3 regions of the Rhizobium sp. P2_G9 genome follow, and region 1 is predicted to be linked to each of the others. Evidence: predicted binding sites of a transcription regulator. Region 1 holds the regulator's gene; each other region holds the start of a gene.
What was found. The regulator PhoB, encoded in region 1, activates phosphate uptake and scavenging genes when phosphate is short. The targets are predictions, from matches to a motif close to TGTCATNNANCTGTCAT.
Positions count from the first base shown of each region.

Region 2: the regulator PhoB is predicted to act here: its motif matches at 3,174-3,190, upstream of AC1DYF_RS28980 (acid phosphatase).
Region 3: the regulator PhoB is predicted to act here: its motif matches at 2,916-2,932, upstream of AC1DYF_RS02830 (DUF2794 domain-containing protein).

Region 1 is NZ_JBFUFK010000031.1:81,360-94,476, forward strand. It holds gene AC1DYF_RS24205 (M24 family metallopeptidase) at 1-116, opposite strand, end outside; gene AC1DYF_RS24210 (SDR family oxidoreductase) at 179-961, opposite strand; gene AC1DYF_RS24215 (nuclear transport factor 2 family protein) at 958-1,281, opposite strand; gene AC1DYF_RS24220 (winged helix-turn-helix transcriptional regulator) at 1,331-1,723, shown strand; gene AC1DYF_RS24225 (orotate phosphoribosyltransferase) at 1,788-2,486, shown strand; gene apaG (Co2+/Mg2+ efflux protein ApaG) at 2,606-2,998, shown strand; gene AC1DYF_RS24235 (Hsp33 family molecular chaperone) at 3,081-4,079, opposite strand; gene argF (ornithine carbamoyltransferase) at 4,167-5,081, opposite strand; gene AC1DYF_RS24245 (acetylornithine transaminase) at 5,144-6,334, opposite strand; gene AC1DYF_RS24250 (GcrA family cell cycle regulator) at 6,772-7,302, shown strand; gene ppk2 (polyphosphate kinase 2) at 7,364-8,242, opposite strand; gene phoR (phosphate regulon sensor histidine kinase PhoR) at 8,439-9,662, shown strand; gene phoU (phosphate signaling complex protein PhoU) at 9,889-10,602, shown strand; gene phoB (phosphate regulon transcriptional regulator PhoB) at 10,757-11,440, shown strand; gene AC1DYF_RS24275 (hypothetical protein) at 11,677-13,032, opposite strand.
Region 2 is NZ_JBFUFK010000041.1:2,031-7,280, forward strand. It holds gene fusA (elongation factor G) at 1-1,318, opposite strand, end outside; gene rpsG (30S ribosomal protein S7) at 1,343-1,813, opposite strand; gene rpsL (30S ribosomal protein S12) at 1,842-2,213, opposite strand; gene AC1DYF_RS28975 (transcriptional regulator) at 2,792-3,082, shown strand; gene AC1DYF_RS28980 (acid phosphatase) at 3,236-3,943, shown strand; gene AC1DYF_RS28985 (calcium-binding protein) at 4,093-5,250, opposite strand, start outside.
Region 3 is NZ_JBFUFK010000002.1:231,722-244,638, forward strand. It holds gene fsa (fructose-6-phosphate aldolase) at 1-211, shown strand, start outside; gene AC1DYF_RS02815 (hypothetical protein) at 397-639, shown strand; gene AC1DYF_RS02820 (amino acid ABC transporter permease) at 718-1,542, opposite strand; gene AC1DYF_RS02825 (transporter substrate-binding domain-containing protein) at 1,561-2,358, opposite strand; gene AC1DYF_RS02830 (DUF2794 domain-containing protein) at 2,479-2,859, opposite strand; gene AC1DYF_RS02835 (DUF1223 domain-containing protein) at 3,064-3,831, opposite strand; gene AC1DYF_RS02840 (Lrp/AsnC family transcriptional regulator) at 4,122-4,577, shown strand; gene AC1DYF_RS02845 (hypothetical protein) at 4,768-5,457, opposite strand; gene AC1DYF_RS02850 (TetR/AcrR family transcriptional regulator) at 5,518-6,126, shown strand; gene ispG (flavodoxin-dependent (E)-4-hydroxy-3-methylbut-2-enyl-diphosphate synthase) at 6,201-7,454, shown strand; gene AC1DYF_RS02860 (hypothetical protein) at 7,511-8,212, shown strand; gene AC1DYF_RS02865 (PIN-like domain-containing protein) at 8,209-8,628, shown strand; gene AC1DYF_RS02870 (LysE family translocator) at 8,638-9,276, opposite strand; gene AC1DYF_RS02875 (macro domain-containing protein) at 9,433-9,888, opposite strand; gene acnA (aconitate hydratase AcnA) at 9,968-12,658, opposite strand.

The sequences.
Region 1 (13,117 bases):
CCGGCGCGCCGATAGGCTTCGTCGGCGCGGCTCTCATAGATCGCTGCAGGAATGACGGGCCGCGCATGCGGCACGCCGAAATCGGGAATGGTGACGGAGCGGAGCGTGATCGGCATGGGTTTCCCTCAAAGTCTGTGGGGCGAGCATAGCCGAGGAATTCGACCCCGGTCCACCCCACTCATGCCGTGGGAATGGTGCCGCCGTCGATCACATATTCGCTACCATGGATCGCCGCGGCGCGCGGTGAGGCGAGAAACAGGATCAGTTCCGCCACCTCACGCGGAAATGCGGGACGGCCAAGCGGGATGCCGCCGAGCGACTGGATCAGCATTTGCCGCGCCCCCTCGAAATCGAGGCCATTCTTGTCGGCCAACGCGTTGACCAGGCCGATGGCGGCCTCGGTCTGCACCCAGCCGGGCGAGACGCGCACCACACGGATGCCCTTCGGCCCGACTTCCTTGGAAAGGCTCTTGCTATAGGTCGAAAGGCCGGCTTTAGCGGCGGCATAGGCAGTGGTTGCCTCCGGCAGCGGCAACTGCCGCTGGATCGAGGTCGTGTGAATAATGACGCCGGAACCCTGCGCGATCATCGACGGCAGCAGCGCCCGATCGATCCGGACGGCCGAAAAAAGGTTCGTGTCCAAGGCCCTGTACCATTGCTTGTCATCGAGAACAGCATAGCCGCCCGCCGGCGCGCTTGATCCGCCGACGACATGCACGATGATGTCGATGCCGCCAAGGCGGTCGACCACCGCCTTGCTGACAGTTTCACAGCCCTCCGCCGTCGAGACATCCGCCTCGACATAGAGCACACCATTGCCGGCGTCATCAGGCACGTTGCGCGCTGTGGTCAGCACGCTCGCGCCAGCTTCGGCAAAAGCCTGCACCACGGCCTGTCCAATACCCTTGGTGCCGCCGGTAACCAGCACGCGCTTGCCGGAGAATTCGCCTGCCTCGTTCATGATGCCACCTCGAGCACGGCAATCATCCCGTCCTTCAGGGTGAATCTGTAGGTGAGTTCGGCCGGGCTGCCCGGAAAGGTTCCGGCAACCCTGGCTCTAACCAAATTGCTGCCGTCCTCCTGCCAATGGCGAAGCGGTTCCGTGGTGAAATGGTATTTGTCGCGCACCTTTTGCTTCCAGGCACGGATCGCATCGCGACCGACAATGTCTTCGCCCTCGTCGCGGACCTTGGCGTCGGGCGCGAAGCAGGCGACCAGCCGGTCCATGTCGTGGATGTTCTGGGCTGCGAAATAGACGTCCAGCGTCTCCGGAAGTGTCATGTTCAATCCTCGTATTGGCACCTCCGGAATCTGGTGCTAAACTGAAAAAATGGCAAGAACTGACAAAAAAGTAAGGTACTCACCAACTGGTAAGCTTGGTGATGTGACCCCGGATATGGCGGCGAGCGGCGTCGAAAAAGCTCTCAGGATGCTGGAGGGCCGCTGGAAGATGATCGTCATTTTCCAGATGTTCCACTCGGGCATATTGCGCTTTTCCGAACTCGAACGCGCCATCCCCGGCATCTCGCAGAAAATGCTGATCCAGCAATTGCGCGACCTGGAACGCGACGGCATCGTCTTCCGTACCGTCTATCCGGAAGTGCCGCCCAAGGTGGAATACGGGCTGACCGAATGGGGTCAGGCGCTTTGCCCGGCGCTCGACATGCTGCTCGAATGGGCCGCTTTGCGCTTCGGCACGTTGAAAGCTGCCGATCAGGGCTGAGAGCGGCTTTGCAGGGGCGTCCGTTCTTGGTAAGCGCTGGAGAATTGCTAAAGGAGCCACCCCCATGTTTTCCAATGCCTTCAACGATAAACCCGTCATGGCCGAACTGATGGCGAAGATGCTGTGGGAGATCAAGGCGGTGCATTTCCGCGCTGATCAGCCCTACAAGCTGTCGTCGGGCATGATGAGCCCGGTCTATATCGATTGCCGCAAGCTTGTCTCCTATCCGCGCATCCGCTCGGCGGTGATGGATTTTGCCGCCGCCATCATCCTGTCGGAAGCCGGTTTCGAAAAATTCGATTGCGTCGCCGGCGGCGAGACGGCCGGCATTCCCTTTGCCGCCTTTCTGTCCGAACGGCTGTCGCTGCCGATGATCTATGTCCGCAAGCAGCCCAAGGGCCATGGCCGCAACGCCCAGATCGAAGGCGAGATGAAGGAAGGCGCGCGCGTCCTGGTCATTGAGGACCTGACGACGGCCGGCGGCTCGATGTTCAAGTTCATCGATGCGATCCGCGCCGCTGGCGGCGTCGTCGATCACGGCATAGCATTGTTCTACTATTCCATCTTTCCGGAAGCCAAGGTTCGCTTCGACAATGGCAAGGTGAAGCTGCACCACATCGCCACCTGGCGCGAAGTTCTGGCGGTGGCGCGAGATCAGAGGCTGTTCGATATTGAAACCCTGAACTCGGTTGAAGCGTTTCTTGACCAACCGCTGAAATGGTCCGCCGATCATGGCGGCGTGGCTGAATTGCCGACCAGCTAATTTGCCCGTGAAAACCGATCTTTACTCCGGGCTGGGACAAGCTTGACAGACTAGTTTCGAGGAATACTTCATAGCGGAAATTCGAGGCGGCAAGGAGCCGGCCCAACGGAATGAATGGTATGTATCAAGCGACGACGCGGGGCATAGAAGTCAATGTCGAGCCCTATTATCTCGCAGAGCAGTCGGACCCCGCAGACAGCCGCTATGTCTGGGGTTACAGGATCGTCATTGCCAATCATTCCGTCCACACGATCAGGCTGATGAACCGTTATTGGCACATCACCGACGAGAACGGCCAGATCGATGAGGTCACCGGTCCCGGCGTGGTCGGCGAGCAGCCCACGCTGAGCCCCGGCGACACGTTCGAATACAATTCCGGCTGTCCGCTCGACACCCCTTCGGGCATGATGTTCGGGCATTACCAGATGCTGTCGGACACCGGCGAGATGTTCGATGTGGCAATCCCGGCCTTCTCATTGGATTCGCCGGGATTGCAGCGCACGCTCAATTAGAGCGCCTTTGTTTGAGCATGTCGTTGTCCTGAAACCGGTATCCACTTCCAGGCGACATGCTCCAGCCGCAGCCTGCGCTTGATCAGTTCGCGTCGGCAGCGATGCCGAATTCTGCAGGAACGAAACGGTAGACCGTCGAGCAGAATTCGCATTTCGCCACGATCTCGCCGTCCTCGATGGTGGATTCGACCTCCTCGGCCGAAAACCCCGATATCACGTTGCGGATCTTCTCTTCCGAACAGCTGCAGCGATCGAATACCGGCTGCGCATCATAGACACGCACGCCGCGTTCGTGGAACAGGCGATAGAGCAGCCGCTCGACGCCGAGATCCGGATCGGTCAGTTCTTCCGCGCCGGTGGTCTCGGCCAGCATCTGCGCTTCCGCCCAGGTGTCGTCTTCCTCGAACGCCTGGCCGGGATCGCCGTCACCGCCATGCAGGTCGCGCTGGCGCATGCGCTCGGGCGCGTCCGGCAGGAACTGCACCACCATGCCGCCGGCGCGGTAGCTGTGGCGCGGCTTGCCGTTCTCGTCGCGATCGAAGAATTCCGCCGAGGCGAGTTTCACCCGGGTCGGGATCTGCTCGGACTGGCGGAAATAGGTTGCGGCCGCCTGTTCCAGGGTTTCGCCGTCGAGCGACACGATACCCTGGTAACGCTTGTTGCTGACCCCCTGGTCGATGGTGAAGGCGAGCACGCCCTTGCCGAGCAGCTCATGCGGCGCGGAACGACCCTGCTTGACCGCCTCCGTGACAGCGTCTTCATCGAACCGGGCATAGGCGCGCACCCCGTCCGGCGCGGTGAAATCCGCCACCAGCAGGTTTACCGGCCCGTCGCTCTGCGTCTGGATGATCAGCTTGCCCTCGAATTTCAGCGAGGTGCCGAGCAGCACGGTGAGCGCGATCGTCTCGGAGAGCAGCCGCGCCACCGGGGCAGGGTAGTTGTGGCGGTTCAGGATCGTATCGGTAAGAGGTCCGAGCGTGACCGCACGGCCGCGCACGTCGAGCCCCTCCACCTGGAAAGGTATCACGCGGTCATCGCCGGCGAACCCGGTTTCTCCGGGGTGAAATGTGTCAAGCGTCATGATTGTCTCGGATCTGGCGCCAAAAGGCGCCCTTCGTTTGAAGGTCCAAAAATAAGCGATCGGACAGCAGATTCAAGCCCGGAAGCGTCAGATCGCGCCGAGGCACCAGGCGAGCACCGACTTCTGCGCATGCAGACGGTTCTCCGCCTCGTCGAAAACGACCGATTGCGGCCCGTCGATCACCTCGTCGGTGACCTCCTCGCCGCGATGCGCCGGCAGGCAATGCATGAACAGCGCGTCGGCCTTGGCGTGCTGCATCAGCGCGCTGTTGACTTGATAGGGCTGGAAGACATTGTGTCCGCGGGCGCGATGCTCCTGGTTCATCGACACCCATGTGTCGGTGACCACCGCATCGGCGCCGTCGACCGCCTTTTCGGCATCGTGGCTCAGCATCACCTGGCCACCATTGTTGCGTGCCCAGTTGAGGAACTTGTCGCCCGGTTCGCTGCCGAGCGGCACTGCCATGTTCATGCGATAGCCGAACCGGGCCGAACCCTCGATCAGCGAATGCAGCACATTGTTGCCGTCACCCGTCCAGGCAATGGTCTTGCCCTTCACATTGCCGCGATGCTCTTCGATCGTCATGATATCGGCCATGATCTGGCAGGGATGGGTCGCATCCGTCAGGCCGTTGATGACAGGCACGGTCGCATGTTCGGCCATTTCGAGCAGCCGCGTATGGTCGGTGGTGCGGATCATGATCGCATCGACATAGCGCGACAGGACCTTGGCCGTGTCGCCGATCGTCTCGGCGCGGCCGAGCTGCATCTCGGTGCCGGAGAGAAACAGCGTTTCGCCGCCCAGCTGCCGCATGCCGACATCGAACGACACGCGGGTGCGGGTCGAGGGCTTTTCGAAGATCATCGCCAGCATCTTGCCGGCCAGCGGTTTGAAATCGGTGCCGGCTTTGGTGGCCGCCTTGCGGGTCTTGGCGTCTTCGAGAATGTGCCGCAGTGCCTCCGGCGTCATTGCCGAGAGATCGAGAAAATGCCTGGAACTCATAACCTATTCCTTGTCTCAGGAAACTTTTACCTTAGCGATGGATGTGGGCTTTCGTCAAAGCGTCATCGCTTGTTCGCGGCATGCAGTTTCTCGGCGGCCTTTTCGAGCCGGGCAAGGCCTTCGCGGGCTTCTTCGGCAGTGGTGATCAGTGGCGGCAGCAGGCGGATGACATTGTCGCCGGCCATCACGCCCAGGAGCTTCTCGTCACGGATGCCCTGCAGCAGGTCGCCGGCCGGCACCGCGGCCTTGACGCCGATCATCAGGCCTTCGCCGCGAATATCCGAGATCACGTCGGGAAAACGGTCCTTGAGCGACGCAAGGCCCTGGCGGAAGACCAGCGCCACGTCGCGCACATGCTGCAGGAAGCCATCGGAGAGGACGACGTCGAGCACGGCATTGCCGACCGCCATGGCCAGCGGATTGCCGCCATAGGTCGAACCATGCGTGCCGGCCACCATGCCGGCCGCGGCCTCCGACGTCGCCAGGCAGGCGCCCATGGGAAAGCCGCCGCCAATGCCCTTGGCCACGGCCATGATATCGGGCGTCACGCCGATCCGCTGATAGGCGAACAGCGAGCCGGTCCGGCCGACGCCGCATTGTACCTCGTCGAAGACCAGGAGCAGGTCGTGCTCGTCGCAGAGTACGCGGACCGCCCTCAGGAATTCCGGCGAGAAAGCCCGCAAGCCCCCTTCGCCCTGCACCGGCTCCAGCAGCACGCCGGCCGTGGCGTCGGTGATTGCCGCCTTCAGCGCATCCATATCCTCGAACGGCACCTGGTCGAAGCCGGGCGCCTTGGGGCCGAAGCCATCGATATATTTCTGCTGGCCGCCGGCCGCGATCGTCGCGATCGTGCGGCCATGGAAGGCGCCTTCGAACGTGATGATATGGTATTTTTCCGGATGGCCCTTGGCATAGTGATAGCGCCGCGCCGTCTTGATCGCGCATTCCAGCGCCTCGGCGCCCGAATTGGTGAAGAACACCTTGTCCGCGAACGTGCTCTCGCACAGGCGGCGTGACAGCTTTTCCTGGCCGGGCGACTGATAGAGGTTCGATGTGTGCCAGAGCTTTTCGGCCTGCGCCTTCAGCGTCTCGACCAGATGCGGATGCGCATGACCGAGCGAGTTGACGGCGACGCCGGCGGCGAAGTCGAGATAGCGTTCGCCGTCCTCGGTGATCAGCCAGACGCCTTCGCCGCGCTCGAACCGCATCGGTGCGCGTGCATAGGTGTCATAAAGCGGCGAGACCTCGGCCATGACGGACATCCTTCATCTCGATTGCGGCAACGGAATGTGCGGCCTCCCGGCCGGGCGGACATTCCGGAGCGCATAAATCAAAAAACCGCCCCAGCGGGCGGCGAGGGCACTATTAGCATTTCGCTGCAGCGCGTCAACAAAAACCCGCAATTGCCGGCCATCGAGCCCGCCGGACGCTGTGCGGTGCAGCAACTGTCGCCGATCGGACACGGCCGGGGATCAATCTTGGGGATAACTCGAAAATCGATTCGTGCGGATTCGCAAGACTCTTGTCACGGAGTCTCAGGCTCTCTAGGTTAATAAGCAATTGCTAGATTTGCATGCGGCGGAACTAGTCACCCTCAATCAAGCGCCGAATATGAGGCGTTTTGCACTTCGTGCTGTTCCGGGGTGTGGTGACCGATTCCTCGATAAGGAACGCTTCGATGGATAATAGTGTGAACTGGACTGACGATCGCGTCGAGAAGCTGAAGAAGCTTTGGTCCGAAGGTTTGAGCGCGAGCCAGATCGCCGCGCAGCTCGGCGGCGTCAGCCGCAACGCGGTGATCGGCAAGGTGCATCGGCTCAGCCTCCCGGGCCGCGCCAAGGCCGGCGGCACCACCGCTGCCCGCTCGCAGAAACGCGCAACGGTTTCGACCGTCAGCCGGCCGCAGGCTTCTTCTTCTTTCGCGCAGCGCACAGTGACCCGCACCGTCACCCGGCCGGCCGGCGCCACCATGCTCAAGGAAGAGATCGAGCTCGATGCGCTTGAGGTCATGGAAACGTTGCCCAACAACGTTGTCGTGCCGATCTTCCGCCGCGTGCCGCTGATCCGGCTCACCGAACGCACCTGCAAATGGCCGCTCGGCGATCCGCTGAAGGAAGATTTCTGCTTCTGCGGCAATGACTCGCCTGACAATTCGCCCTATTGCGGCTTCCACCAGAAGCTCGCTTACCAGCCTTCGGCCGAACGCCGCCGCATGCGCTGACACGACCCTCACATTTCTCTGCGACAAAGGGCCGGCTTGCCGGCCCTTTGTCGTTTCAGGCTCATTTCAAAATGCCGGGCTTGCCGAGGATTTTTCTGTCGATCTCGCCGATCACCTTCTTGTCCTTGTCCGTATAGTCAAGGCTATCGAGGATGTGGCGGATCATGTTGATCCGGGCGCGGCGCTTATCATTGCCGAGCACCACCGTCCATGGCGCATGCTCGGTATCGGTTTCCTTGAGCATCCGGCTGCGCTTTTCGGAATAGTCATCCCATTTGTCGAGCGCGGCAATGTCCATCGGCGACAGCTTCCAGCATTTCAATTTGCTATGGCGCCGCTCGTGGAAGCGCTTGAGCTGCATTTCCCGGCCGATCTCGATATAGAATTTGAAGAAATGGATGCCGTCGTCGAGGATCAGCTTCTCGAAGCGCGGCACGCTCTTGAGGAACTGTTCATATTCTTCCTTGCTGCAGAAACCCATGACCGGCTCGACGCCGGCGCGGTTATACCAGGAGCGGTCATAGTTGACGAACTCGCCGCGCGTCGGGAAGGTCGACACATAGCGTTGGAAATACCATTGGCCGGCTTCGGTGTCCGTCGGCTTGTTCAGCGCCACGACGCGGGCGCTGCGCGGATTCATATAGGAGAGGATGGCATGGATGATGCCGCCCTTGCCGGCCGCATCCCGCCCCTCGAACAAGGACATCACCCGGTCGCCGGATTTCTGTTGCCAGAGCTGCACCTTGACCAGCTCTTCCTGCAGCTTTTCCAGCTCGGCCTCATATTCGTCGTCATCGAGCTTCTTCTTGTAGGGATAACCGCCGGATTCGAGCGCCTTGTCATCGATCCATGCCGGCAGCACCGGATCGTCGATATCCCATTGCCGCTTCTTGCCGTCGATCTTGACGTCGACCGCGGGAATATCCGTTTCGACGGCCATTCCACTCCTCCTCATGCCATGCGCTTGCTTCTTTGTTCTCGCGCATGCCTTTGTCCCGAAACCGGCGACCGCTTTCGGCAGACATGCTGTCAGTGACATGGACATAATCATCATGTGAATTCAAGCAAAGCGTGAAAAAGCTGTTACATACAGACCATAGAAGGACGTTTTAATTTTCGCAGTGCCGGGGATTCGCATGCTGAAAGCAGTCACTGATTGGCTGTTGGGTCATAAATACAACCTTGCGGCCGTCCTATTGGGCGCAGCCGCGCTGATCGCGGCCGGCACCAATTCCCGTATCGCCGTTTCGGTGATGATCCTTGCCGTGCTGCCATCGCTGTGGATCAAAGCCACCGCGCCCACGGTGCCGATCGCTGAACAGGAGCCCACGCCTCCGCCGGAGCCGCTGTGCGACGTCAAATCGGCCTTTGCCGGCTTCGACAGCCCGGCCTACCTGCTCGACCCCAAGGCCAATGTCATCTATCAGAACCCTTCGGCCCGGCATGCCTTCGGCGAGATCGAGCCCGGCCAGCATATCTCGGCCCGCATCCGCCTGCCGGCGATCATCGAGATGATCCGCGAGACCATCGCGTCGGGCCGCAACGGCATGACCGAATATGCAGACACCCTGCCGGGCGAGAACATCTTCCAGGTGCGGATGGTCCCGGCGGAGACGAAAGAGGGCGAGGCGATCCGCTTCTATGTATTGATCTTCCGCGACATTTCGGAATCGCGCCGCATCGATCGCATGCGCTCCGATTTCGTCGCCAATGCCTCGCACGAACTCAGGACCCCGCTGGCCTCGCTGCGTGGCTTCATCGAAACGCTGCTCGGCCCGGCCCGCACCGACACCGCGGCGCATGAACGGTTCCTGACGATCATGCTGGAACAGGTGACCCGCATGTCGCGCCTGGTCGACGACCTGATGTCGCTGTCGCGGCTCGAGATCAAGGCGCGCGTCGCGCCGGAGGACGCCGTCGACCTGGTGCCGCTCATCGGCTCGGTCTGCGATGCGCTGGCGCCGCTGGCAACCGACCTCGGCGTCGAGATCAAGCGGCATCTGCCCGACCATGCCATCAATGTCAGCGGCGATCGTGACGAACTGACCCAGGTGTTCGAGAACCTGATCGAAAACGCCTGCAAATACGGCCAGGAGGGCAAGATCGTCGACGTGACGCTGATCGAAAAGCCGCGCCAGCCGATCGAGGTCAGCGTCATCGACTACGGTCCCGGCATCCCCGAAGACCAGGTCCCGCGCCTGACCGAACGCTTCTATCGCGTCAATGTCGAGAGCAGCCGCTCGAAGAAGGGCACCGGCCTCGGATTGGCAATCGTCAAGCACATCTTGACGCGCCACCGCGCCCGTCTGCTCATCCGATCGGAACTCGGCCGCGGCAGCACCTTCACCGTGCGCTTCTGACAAAAACGCAGCAATCCCTCCAGCGCGTCCGAAAGGATTGACTTTTCAGCACTTTAGTCTGTCATAAATCTTTCGTGACTTTGACATAAAACCCTGGCGTAAAGCGGCTAATGAAAACTTGGCCGACCCTATGTTCCTTGCCAGCCCGGATAACCCGCGGCCCAGGACATAGGGGCCGCTTCGGCTGATCCAAAACCGCGCCGGCCGCCCGCCGGTTGGAGGACTATTGATGACCGCACACATCTATTCCGCCTTTGACGAGGAGCTGGCCAACCTTTCCCGCCGCATCGCCGAAATGGGCGGCATGGCCGAGCAGATGGTTTCCGACTCGGTCAAGGCGCTGGTCACATCCGACTCGGCGCTGGCGCAGCGCGTGATCTCGGAAGACGTGATCATGGACCAGACCGAGCGCGATATCGGCGACAGCGCCATCCTGATGATCGCCAAGCGCCAGCCGGTGGCGTCCGACCTGCGCGAGATCGTCGGTTCGATCCGCATCGCCGCCGATCTCGAACGCGTCGGCGATCTCGGCAAGTCCAACGCCAAGCGCGTCATTGCCGTGCAGACCACCGGCATTCCGCGGCCGCTCGCCCGCGGCATCGAACATCTCTCCGAACTGGCGCTGACCCAGCTCAAGGATGTGCTCGACGTCTACGCCACCCGCTCGGCGGAAAAGGCCGAGGTGATCCGCCAGCGCGATGGCGAGATCGACGCCGTCTATACCTCGCTGTTCCGCGAAATGCTCACCTACATGATGGAAGACCCGCGCAACATCACGCCCTGCACCCATCTCTTGTTCTGCGCCAAGAACATCGAGCGCATCGGCGACCATGCGACCAATATCGCCGAAACCATTTATTACATGAAGACCGGCGAACAGCCGACCGGCGAACGCGTCAAGGAAGACAACACGGCTTCCGTGGTGCAGCCGGGCCAGTGATGCCGATTGCGCATTTCGGCCAGCCGGCGCCAATGGCGTCCCTGGCCGCCGATCATCAGCGCCGGCATCGGACGAGAGCATGCCGGTAGTAACAATCGCAGCCGCCTGGGCGCGGGGCACGCGCCAGGCGTGATTGCCGACGGAGCAGAGTACCATGCAGCCGAGAATTATGGTTGTGGAAGACGAGGAAGCGCTGGGCACGCTGCTCAGCTACAACCTCGAAGCAGAGGGATATGATGTCGAGGTGATCCCGCGCGGCGACGAGGCGGATATCCGCCTGCAGGAGCGCGTCCCGGACTTGCTTCTGCTCGACTGGATGCTGCCCGGCGTGTCCGGCATCGAACTGTGCCGTCGGCTGAGGATGCGGCCTGAAACCGAGCGCCTGCCGGTGATCATGCTCACCGCCCGCGGCGAGGAAAGCGAGCGCGTCCGCGGCCTGTCGACCGGCGCCGACGACTATGTCGTCAAGCCGTTCTCGACCCCGGAACTGATGGCCCGCATCAAGGCCATGCTGCGCCGGGTGCGGCCCAATGCGATCTCCTCGATCCTCAAATGCGGCGATGTCGAGCTCGACCGCGAGACCTACCGCGTCCACCGCCGCTCCCGCGAAATCCGCCTCGGACCGACGGAATTCAAGCTGCTGGAATTCTTCATGTCGTCGCCGGGCCGGGTGTTTTCCCGCTCACAACTGCTCGACGGCGTCTGGGGCCACGACATCTATGTCGACGAACGCACCGTCGACGTCCATGTCGGGCGGCTGCGCAAGGCGCTCAATCTGTCGAACATGCCGGATGTGATCCGCACCGTGCGCGGTGCGGGGTATGCGATGGAAGTTTGAGCGGCTTCGCTTCGTAGAGTGTGCGTCGTACCCCCCTCTGTCCTGCCGGACATCTCCCCCTCAAGGGGGGAGATTGGCTAGAGGCCTGCTCCCCGCCTCAAAGAGTCGTTGAGTACTGCGTTGTGCGACGGTAGAGAGGAAGCGGCCAGGGCGCCCCATCCAATCTCCCCCCTTGAGGGGGAGATGTCTGGCAGGACAGAGGGGGGTGGCCCCAAACGCCGACCTACCAAAAACTCTCAAGCCCCCGGCCCAATCCTGATCCCATAAAGCCTGATCGCCCGCCCCTGCCCGGTGAGATCGCTATTGATAATCACGTAACCCGGCTCGTTCGGCGCCTGCTTGCCATCGAACTTCACCTGGATCAGCTCATCCACCCGCTCGTTGGAAATCGTAAACCGGTGCCGCCCGCAATCGCCGAGGCTGGCAAAGGCGCACTGGATATAGATCTGCGACGGCTTGTCGCCATCGGCGCGCAACGTCACGGCCAGTGTCGAGGTCTTGCCGGCAAGATTCTTCAGCACGTCGGCCGGCACCTCGATCCGCACTTCGCCATCCTGGTCCGGCGCATTCGAGATGATCATGATCGCCTTGCCGTCGCTGTCGGTGACGTCGCTGACCTTGGCCTGCGCCGCCGGCTTGACCGCACTGGTGTCGCCGGGCTTGAGCACGCTCACCCAATCGCCGGAAAAGCCGCGCAGCGGATCGAGCGGGGTTTTCAGCGGCACCTTCGGATCGAAATCCTCGCTGTGCAATTGCTTGGGGATGAAATCGAAATCGCCGCCGCCATGCATGGCCGCCCCGATCATGCCGGTCGCATAGGCCCACCATGCGCCGAAGCCGATGACGCCGAGCAGCACGCAATAGACGAACAGCGACACGACCCAGGAGCCGCGCCGGCGTCGCGCGGCACGCTTCTGCGGCGCCACCTTGCGCCCTTCCGGCGTCGAAGGCTCGGCCCAGGCCGGATCCTCTTCCTCATGCCGGATATTTTGCGCCCGTCCCTTGCCGCGCGCTTCGGCGACCAAAGGTGCGTCGACCACCGGCTCGATCCGCCGCGTTTTTACGCCGGCTTTGGACGGCGCGCGCTCATCGCGGGTGGCCGAAAAATCGGAAAACGCGCCGTCTTCCTCGATCTCCGGCGGTATCTCGCGCGCCACGACCGGCTCCGCCATGGGCCTGACCGGCTGCGCCACCTGGCGCACCGGCTCGACAATCGGCGGCTCGCGCCGTGAAGGCTGAGCCGGCTCAGGCCAGGCCGACGGCGGCGCATCGATGAGCCGCTCCGGCGCCGGCGGCGCGATATCGGGCTCAGGCACCGCCTCCGGCGGCTCGAACGGCGTATTCTCTATGAAAATCTTGTCGAGCCGCGCCGACATGCGCAGCTTTTCGAGCTCTTCGTCCTCGATTGCGCGGATGGTGAATTCCAGCCGCTGCCGCTGCCGCTCGATCACCGTCATGTCGTGGATGTCCTGCTTGCGCAGGCCGGCATCGAGCGCATTGCGCGCGGACTGATAGATACGCGCGCGTATTTCCGGATTGGACCTTTCGGCCCTGTCCAGAGCGTTGCGGATCGCCTGTTCCAGTCCACTCACGCTAAAAAATACCTCGATACGCGGGACATTCTCATTATGACCCTTGGGTAATCATTCGCCAGCACCTTTTCAAGTTCCGAGCCGA
Region 2 (5,250 bases), on a different contig from region 1:
GGTCTTCGGCAGCGAGGCGATTGAGCGCGAGGCCCATCTTTTCCTGGTCGCCCTTGGACTTCGGCTCGATGGCGATCTGAATGACCGGCTCGGGGAATTCCATGCGCTCGAGGATAACAGGCTTCAGCGGGTCGCAGAGTGTGTCACCGGTGGTGGACTCCTTGAGGCCGGCGAGGGCGACGATGTCGCCTGCAAAGGCTTCCTCGATGTCTTCGCGCGAGTTGGAGTGCATCTGCAGCATGCGGCCGACGCGTTCGCGCTTGTCCTTGACGGTGTTGAGAACCGACGTGCCCTTTTCGAGCTTGCCCGAATAGACGCGGCAGAAGGTCAGCGAACCGACGAAGGGGTCGTTCATGATCTTGAACGCGAGCATGGAGAGCGGCTCGTTGTCGTCGGCATGACGATCGATTTCTTTTTCGGTCTTGAAGTCGATGCCCTTGATCGAGGGAATGTCGATCGGCGACGGCAGGAATTCGACGACGGCGTCGAGCAGCGGCTGCACGCCCTTGTTCTTGAAGGCAGAGCCGCAGAACATCGGGAAGAACTTGACGTCGATCGTACCACGGCGGATGAGCGCGCGAATCTGATCGTTGTCGGGCATGTTGCCTTCGAGATAGGCTTCCATCGCCGCTTCGTCGATCTCGACCACGGTCTCGATCATCTTCTCACGGAACTCTTCGGCGCGAGCCTTGAGGTCGTCCGGAATCTCGACGACGTCCCAGAGGGCGCCGAGCGACTCGTCGCGCCACACGAGCGCGTTCATCTCGATCAGGTCGACAACGCCCTTGAATTCGGTTTCAGCGCCGATCGGCAGCTGGCAGACGACGGCTGTGGCGCCGAGGCGGCTCTTGATCATCTCGACGGAGCGGTAGAAGTCCGCGCCGGTCTTGTCCATCTTGTTGCAGAAGATCATCCGCGGAACGTTGTACTTGTCGGCCTGACGCCAGACAGTTTCCGTCTGCGGTTCGACACCGGCATTCGCATCGAGCAGCGCAACGGCGCCGTCGAGCACGCGCAGCGAACGTTCGACTTCGATGGTGAAGTCGACGTGGCCGGGGGTGTCGATGATGTTGAAGCGGCGCATCTTGCCGTCACGGCCCTTCCAGAAGGTCGTGGTCGCGGCAGACGTAATCGTGATGCCGCGTTCCTGCTCCTGCTCCATCCAGTCCATCGTGGCAGCGCCGTCGTGGACTTCGCCGATCTTGTGGGACTTGCCGGTGTAGTACAGGATACGCTCAGTCGTCGTCGTCTTGCCGGCGTCGATATGCGCCATGATACCGAAATTGCGGTAGTCTTCGATCTTATATTCGCGAGCCATTTTGGGACTGCCTTCCTTCGATGATTACCAGCGATAGTGCGAGAACGCACGGTTGGCTTCCGCCATCTTATGCGTGTCTTCGCGCTTCTTGACGGCAGAGCCACGATTGTTGGCAGCGTCGAGGATTTCGCCGCAAAGGCGGTCGACCATGGTGGTCTCGTTGCGCTTGCGGGCGGCAGTGATCAGCCAGCGGATAGCCAGCGCCTGGCGGCGCTCCGGACGGACGTCGACCGGAACCTGGTAGGTTGCACCACCAACGCGGCGCGAACGGACTTCGACATGCGGCGCGATATTGTCGAGCGCAGTATGGAAGAGGCCGATCGGCTCAGCTTTGGCCTTGCTCTGGGCAGCGTCGAAGGCGCTGTAAACGATCGTTTCAGCGACAGACTTCTTGCCATCATACATGATGGCGTTCATGAACTTCGTGACGATCAAATCGCCGAACTTCGGGTCCGGATTGATCTCGCGCTTTTCTGCTTTATGACGTCGGGACATATTTCTCGTCTCTCAACTGGAGCAATTCTTACTTCGGACGCTTCGCGCCGTACTTCGAGCGGCGCTGCTTGCGGTTCTTGACACCCTGGGTATCGAGAACGCCGCGGATGATGTGGTAGCGCACGCCCGGAAGGTCCTTGACGCGGCCGCCGCGGATCATGACCACGGAATGTTCCTGCAGGTTATGGCCTTCACCGGGGATATAGCCGATGACTTCGAACTGATTGACCAGACGGATCTTCGCGACCTTACGCAGAGCCGAGTTCGGCTTCTTCGGAGTGGTCGTGTAGACGCGGGTGCACACACCACGCTTCTGCGGGTTCTCCTGCAGGGCAGGAACCTTGTTGCGCTTGACCTGTGCCTGACGCGGCTTGCGGATCAGCTGGTTTACGGTAGGCATGAAACCATCCTTAAAACTGTTTTCCTCACTCCTTGCGGAGCATGTTCTTGCCGTTGCCGGCACAGAGCACATGAACGATCATACGCAAAACCGGATCGATCCGCCTGACGTGGCAGATGACCCGAATCAAACAGAGGATGCCCGTTAAGAGCATCATGCGTGCAGCGATCGTGTTTCAACGTGCTATGACGAACCTTGTTTGGGGCGAACTCCAGGACGCGTCGTCCCGAACCAGCCAGCCCCACATCGGCTCTGATGGCGCGGGAAATAAAGCCATTCCCCCGTTACGTCAAGGCCCCGGACAAGATTTTGTCGTCAAAACCCTGGAATGCCCGCCTTGCGCGGCTTGCATGGCGTCCTGAGGCACTAATTTGGGCGTCAATGTCATCATATTCCAGAAGCGGCGGACGAAAAAGACAATATTTCATTGTCTCAGACAGCGTGAGTCCTTATCTTGCGGGGAAATGAGCGGGCGCTTTAAGCGTTTGTACCATTTCGATTCTATAGAGAGTCGCAGTCGAGTCCTGCCGGCCACGGTTTTCCATCTGCCCTGCCCGCATTCCACAGGAGAATCAGTCATGGAAGAACCCGTCAACGACAACGAGCCGCGGCACGGTTTCGTCTTCATCATCATCGGCAAGGCCTATGCGGACGCAGACGGCGAAGGCATCGACATTCATATCCTGCTGCGCGCTCCCGATGACGACACCGCCGTCCGCGATGCCCTCAATGCCCTCTCCGAAGAAGGTTTCCACGAGGCGGACCTCGACCAGATCGGCACGCTGATGGGCGAACCGGACGAGGAGCCGCATCTGTCGGCCTATCAGGGCGCTCTCGAAGGAGAGATCTCGATCATCCGCTTCAATTGAGGGCCTGATCCGTCAATCGTCGCGTTTGCTGGTATCATGCGCCATGCGGTCGCAGAGAGATTATCGATTTTCTTCGGCCGCATCACACCATTGTCATCGAGCTCAAACAATCACTTGGTAGGAACAGCGGTCCGCCTTCCAAGGGAGCTCTCCATGGCCAACATCACCAAAATCCTTGCCGCCGGCATTATCGCCTTCGGCCTCGTCTCGCCCGTCTTCGCCGAAGATGCCAAGCCCTTCGCCGATAATCGGGAAATCGATCTCACCCAGTTGCTCGCGCCGCCGCCGGCCAATGATTCCGAGCTGACCAAGGAAGAGATTGGCGAATTGCTCACTATCCAAGTCACGCGCACCAAGGCGATGGAAGAGCGCGCCATCGCCGACGCGGAAGAAGACATCTGGAGATTCTCCGACGTCATCGACAATCCGAAGTTCACCAAGGAGAACCTGCCGAAATTCGCGGCCTTCTTCGATCGCGTCGCCGCTACCGAAGGCGCAGTGGTCGATCCGGCCAAGGATGTCTGGAAGCGTCCTCGCCCGCATCTGCTCTATCCCGAGCTTGTAAAGCCGGTGGTAAAACTGTCGAAGTCGGGCTCCTATCCGTCCGGCCATGCAACGGTCGGCACGCTGATGGGCATCGTCCTCGCCGAAATGGTGCCGGAAAAGAAGGCGGCGATCATGGACCGCGCTTGGGAATATGCCCATAACCGCGAAATCGGCGGCATCCACTATCGGTCCGACATCGAGGCCGGGCGCATTGCTGGCACCGTAATCGCTGCCACGATCATGACGCATCCTGACTACAAGGCAGAATATGACGCCGCCAAGGAAGAACTGCGCAAGACGCTCGGCCTGAACTAAAACCGTCGTCTGTTGCTCGAAGCCGCCGACGCACGCCGGCGGCTTTCTTGCCACTCGTTCATGCGAGGCGACGATCTCGTCAAACTGCACGAATTCCTGCGCAAGGCGCCGCCGCAGCATTGTGTTGCAGGGCACCTTCCGCAAATATTTCAGGACAGGATGAAATCGTTGGCAGTCAGTGTAATAGCGCCCTTCAGTACGAGATCGAAGTCCGCCCCAGTCTGCCCGTCGACATCACCGTAAACTATGGTGTATTCACCCTGCTGCGTATTCACGATCGTGAAATGCACTTCCCCTTGGGCGGCCGTACCGCCCTCTCCCTTGAACTGCAATCCGCCAATGCCGCTGAAATCGATCTTGTCGTCTTGGGCTTGGGAGAAATCGGCGATGTAATCTCGGTGTCCCTGCTCGGTACCAATCGCCTGGGCATTGTTGAAGACGAACGTGTCTGCACCGGTGCCGCCATAGAACTGCTGCACGCCCGTACCCGCAACCAGCGTATCGTCGCCCGAATTGCCCGCGGCCCAGCCGTCGGCAGAGCCCAGCTTGATCGTGTCATCGAAGGCTGAGCCGGCGATCGCCTCGATGCTCTTCGTCGTTTCCGTATTGCCAAATCCATCGTCGATGATCTGGCCGCCGGACTTCGTCATATCGACATTGACGCCATGCTCGCCGATATTGGTGGACCAGTAGAAACTCACCACATCAACGCCGCCACCCCCATTATAGCTGTCCTTGCCGGCCAAACCATGGAACTCGTTAACTGAGCCATCGCCGACGAAGGTGTCATTTTTCGCCGTGCCGTCGACATCCCAGATGTTCTTGACCGTGTCCTTGTCGCCGAAGCCATCAATGATATAGCCCTTGTCGAGCCGGGCATTGATGCCGGCATCTGCGCCATAGACTGCGTCGCGGTCATAGCGCGCGGTATTCTCGCCGGCGCCTCCGTCGATGACATCCTTGCCCTTCAGGCCCATGAAGGATTCGTCCGCACTGCCGCCGGTCATCTTGTCATTGAAAATAGATCCGCGCAGTTCTTCGATACTGCCGGTCAGCTTGTCCTTGCCGCCCCAACTGTCCGTGATCACACCGGTTGCGAGGTTCGCGGTAATTCCATGTTTCGCGTCGGAGAAGAAATAGGTATCCTCGTAGCTAACCGTGTCGAATCCGGCACCGCCCTTGAATGTATCGTTGCCTTCCGAACCACTGGCGAATCCGCCCATCCTGCCGAAGGTGATCATATCGTTTCCATGATCGGTGCCGACGCTCATCGTGTCTATGACGGTGTTGCTGCCGTAGATCTTGTC
Region 3 (12,917 bases), on a different contig from region 1:
CCAGATCTACGACAATTATGGCTATGAGACCGAAATCCTTGCCGCCTCCATCCGCACGGTCAATCACGTCAAGGAAGCCGCGCTGATCGGCGCTGACGTCTGCACCGTGCCGCCGGCAACGCTCAAGGCGCTGATCAAGCATCCGCTGACCGATAAGGGCCTCGAACAGTTCATCGCCGACTGGGCCAAGACCGGTCAGTCGATCGCCTGATTTTTCAAGGCAACGCATCCACTGAACCCGGGCGGCTCATTCCTGCCCGGGTTTTTGTTTGTCGTTTAGCCTGTTCCACCGGGAACAGCGGCGCTGCGTATTTGCTGCGACAAGAGCGTCAACGGGCCGTAACAAACGGTTCGAAAACGAAACCTAAAGACAACAAAATGTTTGGAGTGTTCCCTATGAAAAAGTTCGCTATCGCCGCCCTGGCCGCCGTCATCGCCACTGTTTCGCTGTCCGCCACTGCCGAAGCCGGCTGGCGCTACCGCCATCACGGCTGGCATGGCCGCGTGTTCTTCGCGCCGCGCATCGTCGTGCGCCCGGCCCGTTTCGTCGTCGTCCACGACTACTGCTTCACCAAGAAGGTGTGGGCTTATGACAATTGGGGCAATGCCCATCTGCGCCGCGTCCGGGTTTGCCGTTGATCGCTTGCCGATGGAGTGAGGCTCGCCGCTTCACATGCCCGAAAGCCCGGTTCCTTCAAGGACCGGGCTTTTCCGTCGTCAGCGCTTGACCTGGGCCTGGCGCATCCGCTTCTCGATATGCCTGAGAACCAGCGACAGGCCGATAGTCAGCACCAGGTAGACATAAGCGACCATGGAATAGGTCTCGAAATAGCGGAAAGAGGTGGCGACGGAAATCTTCGCCGCCTGGGTGATGTCGGCGACACCGAGCACGGAGACCAGCGAGGAATCCTTGACCATGGCGACGAAGTCATTCGACAGCGGCGGGAAGATCACCCGCAGTGCCTGCGGAAAAATGATCAGGCGGAAGCGCTGGAAGCGGGAGAGCCCGAGCGCCTTGGCCGCCTCGACCTGGCCCTTGTCGACAGACTGGATGCCGGCACGAAAAATTTCGGCGATGAAGGCGGAATAGGCAACCGTCAACGCGATGATGGCCCGCCACATCAGCGACACCTCACGCACGAGCAGCGTATCGAGCATTCCCGCCCGGATCAGCGGTGCCGCCAGACAATTATAGGCGGCTACCACGGCCGGCGCGCCGACAAAGGCGACGTAGAAGAGCAGGACCAGAACCGGGATGCCGCGGATCAACTCGATATAGAAGCGGGAGAATTGCCTGAGCGACTTGAGATCGGAAAGGCCGCAGAGCGCGACCGCCAGGCCAAGCGCCACGGCAAGGGTAAAGGCGATCAGCGTCACAAGGACGGTGACTTCCAACCCGGTGGAGACGGCTGCGAAAATCTCGCGATAGAGATCGCTGCCGGCGATCAGGACGGCGGTGCCGACCCCGATCACGACGAGGGCGACCAGCCAATATGGAAAGTCGCCCGCGTCGGCAGATTGTGATGATTGGGGCGCCGACATCGAGACGGCGTTGTCGGTCTATTGGCCCATCTTGTAATCGAGGAACCACTTCTTGTTCAGCTTGTCGAAGGTGCCGTCGGCCTTCAGCGAGGCGATCGCCGCATTGACAGGCTTCTCTAGATCGGAGCCCTTGGGGAAAATGAAGCCGAAATCCTCGCTGCCGAGCGGCCCGCCGATCAGCTTGAGGCTGCCACTGGAGGCATCGACATAGCCCTTGCCGGCCGTACCGTCCGTCAGCACGACATCAACGTCGCCGGATTTCAATGCCTGGACCGTGGCGCCGAAGGTTTCGAACAGCTTTATCCGCGGATTATGCTCATTGCCGTCGAGCACGCTATAGACGGCGGTGTAGAATGGCGTCGTGCCAGGTTGGGCGCCGACCAGGCCATCCTTGAAGGCGGCGAAGCTCTTGGCTTCGGTGAATCGCTTCTCATCGCCGCGCACCAGCATGAACTGTTCGGAGCGCATATAGGGATCGGAGAAATCGACCTTCTGCTTGCGCTCGTCCTTGATGGTGATGCCGTCCATGCCGATATTGTACTGGTTGTCGGAGACGGCCTGGATCATCGCATCCCACGACGTGTTCTGGTATTCCACCTTGAAATTCAACCGCTTGGCGATCTCGTCCATCGCGTCATATTCCCAGCCGACCTGCTTGTTGGTCTTGGGGTCGACGAATTGCAGCGGCGGATAGGCGTTCTCAGAGACCACGACCACCTTGCGGCCCTTGAGGTCCGGCAGATCGGCGGCATGCGCGGCAAAAGGCGCTGCGATAACGGCGGCGAGGCCGAGAAGGAACGAGCGACGGAACGTCATGACGAAGGGCTCCCGAGATTGTGGCGGTTCCATGTCATAAAGATGAAGGGGTCGGCTTGGCAAGCGGCAAAGCGGAGCCGTGAGGAGCAACAGTCGCCGGACTGGGAGGGAGAATTTGTCTCAATCGCGGAGGCGCTGCACCTTGTCGAAGAATTTCAGCAGCTGGGCGAGCTCGTGGCCGCGCTTGAGGATGCGGCCCTGGGTGTTGACGATCGAAAAAGCACCCTGCTTGGCGGCGAATTTGGGGTTCTTCTCGATCTGGTAGAGCGGCAGGTCGCCGGAGCGCTTGAAGACCGAGAACACAGCCTTCTCCTTGAAGAAATCGATGGCGTAGTCACGCCATTCGCCTTCGCCGACCATTCGGCCATAAATCCTCAGGATCTGGTTGAGTTCGAGGCGGTGGAAGGTGATCGGCGCCGGATCGCGGGCATCGCGATAGTCCTTGAGATCGACCACCTGGCCTGCGGTGGTCGCTCCACTGTGCTCGGTCTGATCCGTCATGTCGTCCCTTACACGATGTTTCGCTGCCATTGCCGCTGCGATTCACCGGCGCGCCAATGACGAATTGATGACAGTTTGCCTGAAGAGGTCCGAATTGCAAGACCGATTTGATCGGTAATGTTCGGACTTCTGCGTCACATTGTCATGTGGGCACGGTCATTGCGGATGTCGAGGGGCCGAGGCGGGATGAGCCGTGACACGGCGTCACTGCGCGCCGAGCGCCGCATAGTTTTCCAGTATGGCGGCGCCGTAGATGCGGCCGGGATTGCCGTCCTTGTCATGCGCCTGCAACAGGATGGCGCAGCCGTCCTGGCCCTTTTTGGAAATCAACGCCGACGGCAGCTTGATGGTCATCGCCTTGCCATCCCACATGCCGACTGTTTCGAGCTTGGTTACGGCATTTCGGTAGGTTATCTGCTTGCCGGTATTCTCGCCCTTGGAGATCTCCACCGTGGTTTGCTTCTTGAAATAGGCCATCACGACATCGGCCTTGCCGACGCCGGAGCCGACCGTAATCGTCATCTCATCCTTCGTCAGGTCGGCATCAACGTCGACGGGCATGCCGTCGCCGTTCTTGCCCATGCGTTTGAGGTCGGCGAGGATCACGTTGGGATTGGTGGACTTGGCATCGGTCACACCGTTGAGCACGATCTGCGGCGTGAAGACGTTGTTGTTGCCAAGCATCTTCGCATAGCCATATTGGCGGTCGGTGTTTTCCTTCTGGCCGAGTGTGTCCTCCCAGCCGAGATAGTTCCAGTAGTCGATGTGGTAGGAGATCGCCACGACATTGCCGTCGCCGGCGATCTTGAAGAAAGCGGCGTCAGCCTTGGGGCAGGAAGAGCAGCCCTGTGAGGTGAACAATTCGACGACGCCGACAGGATGCGACTCCTTGACCTCCTCGGCCATGCAAAGCCAAGCCGGCGCTACCGCGAACAGGCAGAGCACAAGAGTTGAATAGAGTGGAAGCCGCATGGAAGTCCCTAGGTCCCGGATAACGGCCGACAGATGCACGCAAGATTGCGCGAGCCATGGCCTGCAATGCTCCAGCTATAGCCCAAGACGGCTTCACACCTAAATCAAAATCCCTTGATGGAAACCGGCTCAAAATTTTTGAATTGCATCGGAACCATTTTTCTTGACATACGTTAATTGCATCGGGGTTTCTACAACTTTGACGCTTGGGCGAAAAATCGCACTTTCCGCGTCAAAATTTTCCCTTTAGACATTTTTCGACATGATTTGCACGGATGCGGAGGTTGCATATGAGTATTTTGGACGAAACGGACCGCAGCCTCCTTGCCCTTCTGCAGAAAAATGACAGGTTGTCGCTCGCAGAGATTGGGCAAGAGCTGAAATTGGCTCCGTCCACCGTCAATGACCGCATCAAGCGCCTCATCCGCAATGAGATCATTTCGGGTTTCCACGCAGCCGTGAATCCGGAAAAAGTCGGGCTCGATCTGCTCGCCTTCGTCTTTGTCGGTTGGAATGAGCCCGAGGTGGAAGAGGCTTTCCTGCAAAAGGTCGCCAGCAGCGGGGCCGTGCTCGAATGCCATCATGTCACCGGCGCATGGAACTACCTGCTCAAGGTGCGGCTGCGCAACACGCGCGAGCTCGAACGCTTCCTGGCGCAGGAATTGAAGGGCATCGAGGGGCTGATGCGCACCGAGACCCTGATCGTGCTGTCGTCAGCCAAGGAAGTTTCGACGCTGGACGTCTGACAATCGCGTCTACTGAGGGTTTAGCGCATGTCGCCTGAAAGCGGAAACCGGTTTCAGAATAACGACATGCGCAAAACAAAAGTTTGGAGCGCGGTTCTGATTCCATCAGAACGCAAAGCGCTCTAAAGACCAAGAGGGCCGGCGCTTTCGCATCCGGCCCTCTTATCTGTGTCTCGCGAAGTCTATCAATTCAAAGAAAAGTGATCTCGTCACCCAGCGGCGTGCGCCTGATTCGCTTGCCGMTCAGCGCGAAGACGGCGTTGGCGAGCGCCGGCATGACCGGTTGCGCCGCCGGCGTGCCACCGAGACCGGGCCGGACAGCGTTTTTCAGCAGTTTCACGTGGATCGCCGGGATTTCCATTCGCTGGCGAATTTCGCGGCCGGTGGCTTCCCTGAGCGCGCGGCGGATATCGGCTTCGATCACCGCGCGGCGGATGTTGTCATCGGCAAGCGGGCCGGCATCGACGGCGCAATGGACCGCATCGACACGGATGCCCGCATCCTCTTCGGAAACCTCGATCACTTGTGCAACCCAACTGCCGTTTGAGAAGGCGAAGGCAAAGCCGCGCGCCTTGCCGTCGGCCACGGGTTCCTGCCAGTTCGACATGCGCGCCACGGCGTCGATCAGCCGGGTCGCCACCGGGTAGGGCGACATCAGGCGGCGGCGCAGTTCGAGTGGATCGGTGCCACCGGCATAGGCGATTTCGTCGAGCGTGCTTTCCTGGATAAAGGCATTGTAGGAAAGATCCTGCATGTCATCACGCAGTCTCGATCCAACGATATCGCTCGCCTGATCTTCAGCCCAGGCGCTCGGAGTTTCAGTGCTTTGAACGGATGCGCCATAGTCCGTCTTGGCCAATGTCCAGAACACGCTATGCATGAAAAATACCTCGTCATCTCTTGTGTTGACAAAATATCGAAAAATGTCAGAATGTCAAACATGGAAGCAACCGAAACACTCGACAAGCGAAAAATAATTCTGGAAGCGGCCTTCAAGGTGTTCCTTGCCTATGGCTTCCGGCGCACCACCATGGCCGACATCGCCGATGCGGCCGGGATATCGCGGCCGGCGCTTTATCTCGAATTCAAGAACAAGGCCGATATCTATCGTGCCGGCTTCATGTCGATGCTGGAGCGTACCTTCCGCAATGTCGACCTGGCGCTTTCGGGTCCGGGAAGCCTCTGTCCGCGGCTGGTGGCGGCACTGACCGTCGGCGTCATCGATCCGATGCGCCGAGTGCAGCAATCGCCTCATGGGGCTGAACTGTTCGAGGTCAAGCAGGAACTCGCCGGCGATCTCGGCCAGGACTGGAATGACGTGCTCGAGCAGAATCTCGACCGGGCACTGGCAGCCGCGCAGGCGAACAGCGAAATCTTCCTCGAAGACCATCACGATCTCAAGCCTTGCGACCTCGCCCGGCTGATCGTCTCGGCCGTTGAAGGCATCAAGCGCCGCAAGAGCGACTGGCACGAAGCCGAGGCCGATATCGGCTGGCTGGTCGAACTTCTTATCCAGCCGCTGACCAAGCCGAACAAATCCGCGTCATGAATTCGCCGCAGCATTGACATTGAAGTGGTGCTGCGCCACCTCAATGCCAATCCCGTTGCTCGCGAGTTCTCCTGATGTCCGCACCCGAAGATTTCGACCCCAAGCCGCGCCGTGCAACCGTTGCCGTCGATGTCGGCGGCGTGATCGTCGGCGGTGGCGCGCCAGTCGTCGTACAGTCGATGACCAATACCGACACGGCCGATATCGATGCCACGGTGGCGCAGGTCGCAGCCCTCTCCCGCGCCGGTTCCGAGATCGTCCGCATCACCGTCGATCGCGACGAGAGCGCGGCCGCGGTGCCGAAAATCCGCGAGCGGCTGCTCCGACTCGGCATGGACGTGCCACTGATCGGCGACTTCCACTATATCGGCCACAAACTGCTCGCCGACCATCCGGCCTGCGCCGAGGCGCTGGCGAAATACCGTATCAATCCCGGCAATGTCGGCTTCAAGGACAAGAAGGACAAGCAGTTCGCCGACATCATCGAGATGGCGATCAGATACAACAAGCCGGTGCGGATCGGTGTCAACTGGGGCTCGCTCGACCAGGAACTGTTGACCGCACTGATGGACAAGAATGCGGCTGAAGGCTCGCCCTTGACGGCGCGGCAGGTGACGCGCGAAGCGATTGTGCAGTCGGCGCTTTTGTCGGCTGAACTCGCCGAAGAGATCGGCCTGCCACGCAACCGCATCATTCTGTCGGCCAAGGTGTCCCAGGTCCAGGACCTGATCGCCTGCTATTCCATGCTCGCCGAGCGCTCCAACCACGCGCTGCATCTCGGCCTCACCGAGGCCGGCATGGGCTCGAAGGGCATCGTCGCCTCCTCCGCGGCCATGGGCTATGTGCTGCAGCAGGGGATCGGCGACACGATCCGCGTATCGCTGACCCCGGAGCCGAATGGTGACCGGACGCGCGAAGTCGTGGTGGCCCAGGAACTGTTGCAGGTCATGGGCTTCCGCCAATTTCTGCCCGTCGTCGCCGCTTGTCCCGGCTGCGGCCGCACGACATCCACCGTGTTCCAGGAACTGGCGCAGAATATCGAGCGCGATCTCCGTAAGAACATGCCGGTCTGGCGTGAGAAATATCCGGGTGTCGAAGCGCTCAACGTCGCCGTCATGGGCTGCATCGTTAACGGCCCGGGCGAAAGCAAGCATGCCGATATCGGCATCTCGCTGCCCGGCACCGGCGAAATGCCGGCCGCCCCGGTGTTTATCGATGGCAAGAAGGCGCTGACGTTGCGCGGGCCGAAGATCGCTGAGGAATTCGAGGCGCTGGTGGTCGATTATATCGACAAGAGGTTCGGGCGCGGAGCGCAGGCGGCTGAGTAGCCGAGGCTCTGCAAAGGACGATTGACACACGCTTTTCGTAATGAGTTACTGCGTGCATGGTCTTGGATGATTTGATCGGTATAGGTCTCTATACGCCTGCGGAAGCGGGAAGGCTTGTTCATGTCACATCCGCGAAGATTTCCAGATGGCTTAAAGGGCACCGTGTGGATGGCCAGTTCTACCCGGCTCTCTGGAAATCAGAAGTGTCTCTCGGCGATAATAAACTTTATCTCGGTTTCCGGGACCTGATGGAGGTTCGCGTTGCAGCTGCTTTCATTCAAGCTGGGGTCTCTGCCATCAAGGTCCGCGCTGCCATCGGTTTAGCTCGAGATGTCATCGGCCGCGATCACCCCCTGTCCACACATCAATTTCGAACAGATGGACGCGAGATTTTTCTTCAGCTCGCACAAGAGGATGCTGACGGCCAAGAACAGCAGCGGTTGCTGAATCTGTTTCGCCGGCAATACGAGTTTAAAGGATTTCTCGATCCACTACTGAAGACCGTCGATTTTGGGCATGACGGCAGCCCTTTGGTCTGGTGGCCCGCGGGCCGCAGGCTCAATGTCGTCATCGATCCGGCCCGTTCATTTGGCCAACCAATCGATTCCATTTCCAGCGTTCCAACTTCTGTTCTCGCTGCGGCGGCGAAAATGCATGGCAATGTTCGCAAAGCTGCCCGGGACTATGACGTCAGCGAAACGTCTGTACGTCATGCGTTGGAGTTTGAAACATCGATGGAGCAGCGGTTGGCAGCGTGAAAGTGCTTTTCGATAATTGCACGTCTCCGATTCTTGCCGCCACTCTCCACGGATTCATACAGCATGAAGGACACTCGGCCACCCATATCAGGGATGTAACCGGCCTTCCAAGCGGTCGCCATTCCAGCGATATTGAATGGATTGATTTCCTCAGGCGATCGAACGACGTGTGGATATTTGTTTCCGGCGATGTTCGAATTTTGAGGAATCCCGCGGAACGGGCCGCTTTGCGGTCAGCCGGGCTTCACGGATCCATACTGGCGGCCGCCTACCAGAACACCCCGATGCATCAGGTCGCTTCTATCTTGATCTGGCGGTGGCCGGAAGTCGTCAAGATAATCGAGCTCATCGAGCCGCCTTCGATGCATGAAATTCCGATCAATAAAAACTCGAAACTCCGGCCTCTTCCTTTATAGGCGCTAAACCTATACTCCTGCCGTCAGCATCTTGACGCCGGCGAAGGCGAAGAAGGCGCCCATGCAGGCCTCGATATAGCGGCGCGCCTTGCGATAGCCTCTGACCACGGGCGAGGCGGAGAACATCAGCGCCATGGCATTGAGTGAAACGAGGCCGATCGTCAGGCAGCCGGCGACATAGACCGCCATGATGCTCGACGGCGCACCGGCCGGCAGGCCGAGCGATACCAGCGAAATCCAGATGAACACGGCCTTGGGATTGGTGAGATGCAAGGCGAGGCCCTTGAGGTAAAGCCGCCTCAGGCTCTCCGCATGCAGATCGGCGGCATTGCGCAGGGTGTCGTCGCGGGAAGCGGCGCGCTTGAAGGCCTTCCAGGCGAGATAGAGCAGGTAAAGCCCACCGGCTATCTTGATGACCACCAGCAGTTCCGCATAGGCCGACAACACCGCCGCCAATCCAATGGTGGAGAGCGTTGCCCAGCAGAGAGAACCCGTCATCACGCCGGTGGCAAAGGCCATGCCGGCATTGCGGCCCTTGTTCATCGACGTGTTGATCAGCGCCAGAACGGCCGGGCCAGGGCTGACGACGGCGATGAAATAGGCCGACCAGGCGACGGCGAGGTATGGCAGGTAGTGATGGAGGTTCATAATCTAGGTCCGGATTGGCAATTCCGAATATACGCCTGCCGGGATTCGTTGAAAAACGATTAGAATTGGCGCGTCCATAAGCGAAGTTGATGCGAGGCCCGTTCATAGCGCACCGATAGGTCTCGGCATCCGTGGAAAATCACGCTCGATCTGCCGTCACGGCACGAATTCGACCAATGTGTGGTCCTCGCCCTCGAGCTCCTTATCCATGATCACGGCAATCCTCGTCCAGTCGCCGCCGGCAAGGCCGGCTCCAATCTTGGGATAGCCGATGCGCAAGCCGGAAAACCTGCTTCGTACTGTCTGCATCACCCCTCGGATGGCGTCGTAATCAGCTCTGACGCCTTTGCCTTTGTAATCGAACTGTGTGTAGCCATTGACGACGACGAGACGGCGGCCATCGATATCGACCTCTGCGGTAGAAACCGTACCCAGCTTGTCGCGGGCGCCGGGCTCAGTGGTGCGATCTGCTGCGTAGGCCTGGGGGAATTGTTGCTTGATGGCCAAGGCAATGCCTTTGCCCATGACGCATTGGCAATTGCAGCCATGGATGATGACATCGAATTCACCATCCCGCGCAAGCCGGATCAAATCGCCGCGGATGGATTTCATCGTTTGCCCCTCCAGGAAGCCGAAATGAAAAACGCCGGGCATCTCATACCCGGCGTTTTATCTCAGGATTTACGTCCGCTTAGGCGGCCAGATCGCGCAGCACCGTCTGCAGGATGCCGCCATTATGGAAGTAGTCGATCTCGTCCAGCGTATCGATGCGGCAGATGATCGGGATGTCCTTCACGGAACCATCGCCATAGGTCACCTTGGCGACCGTCTTCTGGCGCGGCTTGATTTCAGCGAGGCCTTCGATCGTCACCAGTTCGTCGCCCTTGAGGCCGAGCGAGGCCCATGTCGTGCCTTCCTCAAAGACGAAGGGGACGATGCCCATGCCGACCAGGTTGGAGCGATGGATGCGCTCGAAGGACTGGGCGACGACGGCGCGGACGCCGAGCAGGTTGGTGCCCTTGGCCGCCCAGTCGCGCGACGAGCCGTTGCCATATTCGACGCCGGCAAAGATCACCAGCGGCACGCCCTCGGCCTTGTACTTCATCGCGGCGTCGTAGATCGACATCTCTTCCTTGGTCGGATAGTGGATCGTGTAGCCACCTTCCTTGCCGTTCGGGCCGAGCATGTGATTGCGGATGCGGATATTGGCGAAGGTGCCGCGCATCATCACTTCATGATTGCCGCGACGCGTGCCGTACTGGTTGAAGTCAGCCACCGGGACGCCGTGGTCGATGAGGTAGGTGCCAGCCGGAGAGGCGGCCTTAATCGAACCGGCCGGAGAGATGTGGTCGGTGGTGATCTTGTCGCCGAACAGGCCGAGCACGCGCGCGCCCTTGATGTCGGTGACGCCGCTGGCCGTCTTGGTCATGCCGACGAAATAGGGCGGGTTCTGCACATAGGTCGACTGGTCGTCCCAGGCATAGGTGTCGCCGGCCGGAATCTGCACGGATTGCCAGTTAGCATCACCCTTGAACACGTCTGCATATTTCGCCGCGTAGAGTTCGCGGGTGACGTATTTCATGATGAATTCCTGGATCTCCTTCGTGGAGGGCCAGATATCCTTCAGGTAGACCGGCTGGCCGGACTGGTCCTCGCCGATCGGCTCCTGGGTCAGGTCCTTCTGCACTGAGCCGGCGAGCGCGTAAGCGACGACGAGTGGCGGGGAAGCCAGGTAGTTGGCCTGCACATCGGGCGACACGCGGCCTTCGAAGTTGCGGTTGCCGGAGAGGACGCCCGCGGCGATCAGGCCCTTGTCGTTGATCGTCTTGGAAATCGGCGCCGGCAGCGGACCGGAATTGCCGATACAGGTGGTGCAGCCGAAGCCAACGAGGTTGAAGCCGAGCGCATCAAGGTCCTTCTGCAGGCCGGACTTGTCGAGATATTCGGCGACCACCTGCGATCCCGGCGCCAGCGAGGTCTTGACCCAAGGCTTGGATTTCAGGCCCTTGGCGACAGCGTTGCGGGCGAGCAGGCCGGCGGCGATCAACACGGACGGGTTGGAGGTGTTGGTGCAGGAGGTGATGGCAGCGATCGCGACATCACCATGGCCGAGGTCGAAATCCGTGCCCTCAACCGGATAGCGCATGGCGATCTGGCCGGGCTTCTTGTAATCGCCTTCGAGCGCGGTCGCGAAGTTCGGCGCAATGGTTTCGAGCGACAGGCGACCTTCCGGACGCTTCGGGCCGGCCATAGACGGCACGACTTCGCCGAGATCGAGTTCCAGCGTGTCGGTGAAGACAAGGTCGGAGCCATCGCCGGTACGCCACATGTCCTGCGCCTTGGAATAGGCCTCGACCAGCGCGATGCGGTCGGTTTCGCGGCCGGACATGGTCAGGTAGTTGATGGTCTCGGCATCGACAGGGAAGAAGCCGCAGGTGGCGCCGTATTCCGGACCCATATTGCCGATCGTGGCGCGGTCGGCCAGCGACATGTTGTCGAGACCGGGGCCGAAAAATTCGACGAACTTGGAGACGACGCCCTTCTTGCGCAGCATCTGCACAACGGTGAGCACGAGATCGGTAGCGGTGCAGCCTTCCTTGAGCTTGCCGGTCAGCTTGAAGCCGATCACTTCCGGCAGCAGCATGGAGACGGGCTGGCCGAGCATGGCGGCCTCGGCCTCGATGCCGCCGACGCCCCAGCCGAGCACACCGAGGCCGTTGATCATCGTGGTGTGCGAATCGGTGCCAACGCAGGTGTCAGGATAAGCAACCGTCTCGCCGTCCTCGTCCTTGGTCCAGACGGTCTGGCCGAGATATTCGAGATTGACCTGATGACAGATGCCGGTGCCGGGCGGCACGACACGGAAATTCTTGAACGCCTGCTGGCCCCATTTGAGGAAGCGGTAACGCTCGCCGTTGCGCTGGTATTCGAGCTCGACATTCCTGGCAAAGGCCTGCGGCGTGCCGAATTCGTCGACGATGACGGAATGGTCGATGACGAGGTCGACCGGAACGAGCGGGTTGATCTTTTCAGCATCGCCGCCGAGCGCCTTGATGCCATCACGCATGGCGGCGAGATCGACGACGGCGGGAACGCCGGTGAAGTCCTGCATCAGTACGCGGGCAGGGCGATAGGCGATTTCGTATTCGGTCAGGCCTTTGTTAACCAGCCATTCGGCCACGGCCTTGATGTCGTCCTTGGTGACGGAACGGTCATCCTCGTTGCGGAGCAGATTCTCCAGCAACACCTTCATGGAATAGGGAAGCTTGGAAATACCGGTCAGTCCGTTGGCTTCCGCCTTTGGCAGGCTGTAATAGACATAGTTCTTGCCGTTCACGGTGAGGGTGGAACGGCAATTGAAACTATCAAGAGATTGAGACATAGGTGGACCCGTTTCGTCTGATCGTCTGAACTGACGTGCGAACGCCCGGCGCGAATACGCCTATGGGATGCGGGTGCAACCATTTCCGCTGTCCGCACGTAGAATTGCCTGCGGCAATTCCAAGTTCGGCGCTTGGATGATATTCACGCCGGCTGCTGGCGCGATTGCAGAACCTATAGATAATTTCTAAACAAGGTTCCATACGTACAAAGGCCTAGGAAGACATTTTTTTGCACTGCGGCGAGGGCCGCGCGGAGGT